Regions from separate parts of the Priestia sp. SRI_019 genome, predicted to be linked through region 1. Evidence: a T-box and tRNA genes for the amino acid it is inferred to sense, from the RefSeq annotation. Region 1 holds a T-box; the other holds one or more tRNA genes.
The links. A T-box is a leader RNA that pairs with one kind of tRNA and senses whether it is charged. The one in region 1 lies ahead of trpS (tryptophan--tRNA ligase), so its partner is inferred to be a tRNA-Trp.

Region 1 (3,268 bases):
TGAAACGAAGTCAGGGTGGTCACCGAAGCATAAATTATTATGCGAGCGCTTAGTAAAAGGACAACCTTTCTTTGAGAAACTTTGGGAAATTGAACAAGAGCCAAAAGTTAATTAAAAAAAACGACTGCATAGCAGTCGTTTTTTTAACGTTTACGGCCAATTCCCATTGCGTTTCGCATTTTGCGAAGCATTTTATTAGCCGTTGCATTTGCTTTATCGGCACCTTGATCTAAAATATCATCTAGCTCGCTAGAATCAACTAATTCATAATATCTTTCTTGAATTGGAGCGAGTGCTTCAGCTACCACTTTAGCTGTGTCAGCTTTAAAGTCACCATAACCTTTGCCTTCGTACATTGCTTCAATGTCTTCGATCGATTTATTGGCTAGGATTGAATAAATACTTAATAAGTTTGAAATACCTGGCTTATTTTCTTTATCATAGCGAACAATACCTTCTGAATCTGTTACGGCACTTTTGATTTTCTTTTCAATTGTTTTTGCGTCATCCAAGAGCGTAATGAAAGCTTTTTGGTTTGGATCGGACTTGCTCATTTTTTTCGTAGGATCTTGAAGAGACATGACGCGTGCGCCCACTTTTGGAATACGTACTTCAGGAATAGTGAAGATATCATTGTATTTTTTGTTAAAGCGCTCAGCTAAGTCACGCGTTAATTCTAAATGCTGCTTTTGATCTTCACCAACTGGAACCAAATCGGTGTTGTATAAAAGAATATCCGCTGCCATTAATGGAGGATAAGTTAGTAATCCTGCTGATACTGCTTCTTTTCCAGCGGACTTATCTTTAAACTGAGTCATACGTTCAAGTTCACCGATATACGCTACGCACTGTAACATCCATCCCGCTTCTGTGTGGGCAGGTACTTCCGATTGAATAAATAAAGTCGATTTTGCTGGATCAATTCCTACCGCTACATACAGAGCAGCAAGGCTGCGAATGTTTTTACGAAGTGCTAAACGATCTTGAGGCGTTGTAATCGCATGCTGATCTACAATACAAAAATGACAGTTATAGTCATGTTGAAGTTCAACAAATTGCTTCATCGCTCCAATGTAGTTACCTAAAGTGATTGTACCGCTTGGTTGAATACCTGAAAAAATTGTTTTCATCAAATCTTCCTTTCATCTGCACATATATGATGCTAATTTACGAATACAACATAAAAAGGCCCATCCGCTCCTAGCATAAGCTAGGGGCGAATGGACCGCGTTGCCACCCTAATTAGCACACATAATTGTGAACTATCTTTATTCATATAACGTTGAGGTCAACGTTCAAGCTTTGCACTTGAAAGCTCCAAAGTCCATTCTGCAGGTTTCAATGTTTGTTCTCACCAGCCACAAACTCTCTAAAAATGAAAATTCTGCATACTACTCTTTTTCACAGCTTTAATTATATAGTTATTCGTTATTATAACGCGAAAAAGCAGGAATTTAAACATCTTATCGCTAAAAAGTTTTATAAGACAATTTACTGGAATTTTTCAGCGGCAAAAAAAGACAAGAACCTTTTAATTAAAGCATTTCTTGATGAAAATTTGGTGGAGGATTTGGTAAAAATCTTTTATTTAGTATTTCTAATAGCTTTGTAATACTATCGTAATACCTATACTACAAAAAAGATTTTAGAAGTCTGACAAGTAGGCACAATCCTTATAAGATAAGGTTTTTTCCCTCATGACAAAAAAATACCATTAAATAATAGTATTGCAATAAATTTTTAAAATATTTATAATAGGCGTAACAAACATATTTTTTACAAAGGTATTACAATTTCTTAATTTTTCAGAAAACACAAAATAGACAATGTTTTGTTTCAATTAGCGAATTTTGTAATGAATGAGTCTTCTACATATTAAGCGCATACATTGGATTTACAGCATGTAAACAATTGATGACAGTTTCATAGGGTAGAAGAATAATTTTGCAGCGAGGTCTTTAACGCTCTACTACGTGAAAAAATAACTGATTATTTTGTATTGAAAGAGGATTAAGAAATTAGTGCATATCAAAAAAATATGGTTGCTACACAAACAAAATTTAATAGGGGGTAACACGCAATGAAGAAAAGGTTGTCGATTCTTTTCAGTTTGCTGCTTGTAATGAGCTTGTTTTTAGCTGCATGTGGATTTAACAAAGAATCTGGTGGCAGTGAAAATGCTAGCAGTGATGGCGGCGACAAGAAAAAAGAGCAAGAGCTTCGCGTAAACATTAAAACTGAGCCTTTTTCACTAAACCCAGGCTTAGCTAATGATTCAACGTCATCAAACGTATTATTACAAACATTTGAAGGTTTAACTCGTATCGGTAAAGATGGAAAACCTGAAAATGCAATGGCGAAAGATGTGAAGGTCAGCGATGACCAAACTAAATATACGTTTACGATTCGCGACGATGCAAAATGGTCAAATGGTGACCCTGTAACAGCAAAAGATTTCGAATATGCATGGAAATGGGCGTTAGATCCTAAAAACGAATCTCAATATGCATATCAATTATACTATGTTAAAAATGCACAAGCTGCCAATGAAGGAAAAGGTTCATTAGAGGATGTTGCCGTTAAAGCAACAGATGATAAAACGCTTGAAGTAACATTAGAAAACCCAACGCCATATTTCTTAGAATTAACAGCTTTTTATACGTACTTCCCAGTGAATACGAAAATTGCTGAATCAAATGAAAAATGGTACACAAATGCAGGCGAAAACTATACGTCAAACGGTCCTTTCAAGCTTAAAGCTTGGAAACATAATGACAAAATCGAGTTAGTTCCTAATGAAAACTATTGGGATAAAGATGCTGTAAAACTTAAAAAAGTTGAAATGTACATGATCAATGATAATAACACTGAACTTTCAATGTTTAAAAACGGTGAGTTAGACTGGGCGGGTATGCCTACTGGTCAATTACCGGCTGATGCACTTCCTGAATTAAAGAAAGACGGTTCATTAAACATTCAAGAGATTGCAGGTACTTACTGGTACAAGTTTAATACAGAACAAAAACCTTTAGACAACGTGAACATTCGTAAAGCATTAGCTTATGCAATTGATCGTAAAGGTATTACAGAACAAATTACAAAAGACGGTTCAGTTCCAGCGATGGCGGCTGTACCACCAACAATGTTTGAAGATAACAAAAAAGGTTACTTCAAAGACAACGATGTGAAAAAAGCAAAAGAATATTTAGAAAAAGGCTTGAAAGAAATGGGCCTTAAAGATGCTTCAGAACTACCAGCAATTAAGGTT
Region 2 (3,268 bases), on a different contig from region 1:
GGCTTTAATTTATACTTGGCATATTCAATAACAGATAAATCTAATATTTTGGCGATGGTATTCGTATCGTCGCTTAAAGGCGAAGAAAACGCTCCAAATGAACCGCTTGCAAACACCGCACCGATAATTAATGGCAAAGAAAGATCTGCAGAACTCGCAAGCGATACGCCAAGCGGCATTAAAATCCCCCACGTCCCCCAAGCAGACCCGATAAAGTAAGAAATAGCAGCTCCAAACACAAACATAAAAGGAGTGACAAACATTTGAGGAATCCACTTAGAATGTGCGGTCACGAAATTCGAAAAACCCAAGTCTTCTGTAACAGCGGATAACCCCCATACTACCGATAACAGCAAAATAACTGACATTAAGTCATTCCCTCCTGTGATAAACCCATTAAGCAAATTCTGTAATGTAAAGCGCTGAAATAAGAAAAAAATGAGGGTAATTAACGTAGTCATAATTAAAGCTACTACCATCGCTTCTAGCACGTCTGCTTTAATAAATGCTTCAAAAAAGGTGTGACTCTTACGATGTCCACTCCACCATGTTAAAAGTAAGGTGAGTGAAATCACAATAAGTAAAGGCACTAACAGATTCCAAGGCTTAGAAGGCAAATCCTTCGATACGCAAGGATGACAATCATGCCAATCTTTTTCGTCTTCTTTCTTGAGCTTCATAGGAGCTGTAGATGTTGAATGATGAAAAAAGCTTAAATAAATCCCTACTAAAATAATCACAATCGAAAAGAAATTATAAGGAATGCTTTGAATGAACAAAGAATAAGCGTCTTGTTTTATGCCTTGATGATCAATCGCCATTTGAATGATGGATACCATGTATCCTACAAATGCCGTTGCCACGGGAATTAAGACGATAACAGGAGTAGCAGTTGTTTCAATAACAAACCCTAGCTCTGCTGTCGTCATTTTCACTTTTTTCAGCAGCGCTCTCATGATGGGCGCGATTGTAACAAAACGAAATGTGGGAGCACTGAATGTTCCAATGGTTGAAACATAGGTTAAAATAAGGGCTTTTTTTCTTGTATCAATTCTTTCAGCAGCTGTTTCTACAAAACCTTTAACTCCTCCAGCCATCTTAATCATTCCGATAAGCCCTGAAAACGCGTATAAAAAGACGACGATTTCTATATTACTTTTATTTCTAAGAGCTTGTACAACATAGTGAAGTAGCTTTTCAACACCTCCGATAATCGAATGATCAATTAAATAAGCGCCTACTAATAAGCCTAAAAACAACCCTGGCAGCACTTGTTTCGTGAAAATAGCTATGGGAATAACAATTAAAAACGGTATAATCGAAAACCAACTAGATTCCATAGGACTCTCCCCTATCTTAAAAACCATATTAGATGTCTTCACGTATCGTTCATTAGCTTTTAATGTAACCCCAATATTGTGTGTGTATTCACGAAAGCAACACGTATAAGCAGTACTGCTTTAATAAAATATTTCTGATTACAAACAGCATAATAAAACTCTTTATTTCTACAACAAAAAAGCAGTTTGCACATGCAAACTGCTTTTGAAAAGAAGCGGAAGACGAAGTTCGAAATCGCGACCCCCACCTTGGCAAGGTGGTGTTCTACCACTGAACTACTTCCGCGCATATATGAAAGTAAAGATGCAGGTGAAGGGACTTGAACCCCCACGTCATAAGACACTAGATCCTAAGTCTAGCGCGTCTGCCAATTCCGCCACACCCGCGTGTGAATTAAAAGCTAACTCCAAAGTGGCAGGGGCAGTAGGAATCGAACCCACACTGACGGTTTTGGAGACCGTAGTTCTACCTTTAAACTATGCCCCTAGAAATGATTTCTTCAAAAGAACCTCGTTTATTAACGACGCTATATCATAATAAAAAATATATGGAATTTCGTCAATAGATCTTTTGATGAATCATAACTAGTACTAGCGGTTTTCAAAAAACTGTGAGGCATATCACAGCTTTTTACACATTACCTTCACCAGCTGCAGTCCTCTTTAATCTCCCCTATTTGTTTTTAGAGACTCTGCTGTAACAAAGTACTATACAAAATGTCTCCAAAATCTTGTAAAGACCGAAAGAATATGTAGGAGTGCAGATTTTACAGGAGGCACGTTTTTTTGAGAATCCGTATTAACATTCACAGGTTCTCCCTCATTCCCCACAAGCATACTGTGAGAAATTTTAGTTTCAATAGCCCCTGTTAACTCGGCTGCAAATTCTTCACTATCTATCATAACCATGGATTCAGTGTTTAAAAATGCAGATCGTGAATCTAAGTTAAAAGAACCAACTGCACTTAAACGCTGATCATAAACAACAGATTTCCCGTGAATTGAATAAGGCTTTTGATATTCATAAAGCTTCGAACCAGCTTTTATAACGCGATTCTTTACTCCCAAGTATGCAGAAAAAGCCATCGCATTTGGCGTGGATGTAATCGAATTAGTTAAAATAATTCTTTGCACTTTTGGTTTCACTCGCTTATCTATATACTGTTCCATCTCTTTTGTTGGTACGATATAAGGACTTTGAACAACAATGGATTTTTCAGCTTGTTGGGAAAGCTTAATAAATGTTTTCCATATAAAAGGACTTTTATTCATTCTTTGGATAGGATTTGTAATAAAAGAAACTTTTCTTGTAGGTATCGTTGATTCTCTCCATACAATATAAGGATGAACAAAAGGTTCGTTTGCTTTTTTGGCCTCTTCGTATTGATCTATCAACAATTTTTTTCCTGAAAGACCGCGAAATTGTTTAGTTTTGTTGAGCTTTGGAAAAGCTTTGCGTGTATACGGATGAGTCCATAATTTCTCTACATACTTCTCCATCGAGAGAATGGCACTATGACTTTCTTGCTTTGTGTTATAAATCAGCACATCACGGTCATAGACAAAATTTTTATTTGGTTGACTGGCCAAGTATTTATCTCCAATGTTTCGTCCTCCACTAATACCTAATTGGCCATCGACTACTATTATTTTATCGTGAAGACGATTATGCCATGTCCAAGGTTTAAAAATAATAAAGGGCTCATAGTACTTTAATTCAATATTATTGTGGAAAGCTAGAGCATACAGAACATTTTTTCTCTTGCCTTTTAACCCATGAGAGATCCCGTCTAACAGCACTCGAATACGTATACCTCGATCCGCAGCTTCGAATAAAGCGCCCATAAGTAAATCCGAAGAACGACCTTTACCGATGGAAAAGTACGCAATATCGATTGTATGCCTCGCTTCTTGAATCATCTGCATCC

Region 2: it encodes a tRNA-Trp, which carries the amino acid that the T-box ahead of trpS (tryptophan--tRNA ligase) is inferred to sense. The anticodon was not compared.

The regions. Positions count from the first base shown of each region.
Region 1 is NZ_JBYCZN010000003.1:84,219-87,486, forward strand. It holds gene AC2YJL_RS18775 (YjbA family protein) at 1-115, shown strand, start outside; gene trpS (tryptophan--tRNA ligase) at 144-1,133, opposite strand; T-box leader at 1,210-1,414, opposite strand; gene AC2YJL_RS18785 (peptide ABC transporter substrate-binding protein) at 2,081-3,268, shown strand, end outside.
Region 2 is NZ_JBYCZN010000002.1:547,226-550,493, forward strand. It holds gene AC2YJL_RS13075 (Na+/H+ antiporter NhaC family protein) at 1-1,340, opposite strand, end outside; tRNA gene AC2YJL_RS13080 (tRNA-Gly) at 1,555-1,626, opposite strand; tRNA gene AC2YJL_RS13085 (tRNA-Leu) at 1,646-1,727, opposite strand; tRNA gene AC2YJL_RS13090 (tRNA-Trp) at 1,754-1,827, opposite strand; gene AC2YJL_RS13095 (phospholipase D-like domain-containing protein) at 2,049-3,268, opposite strand, start outside.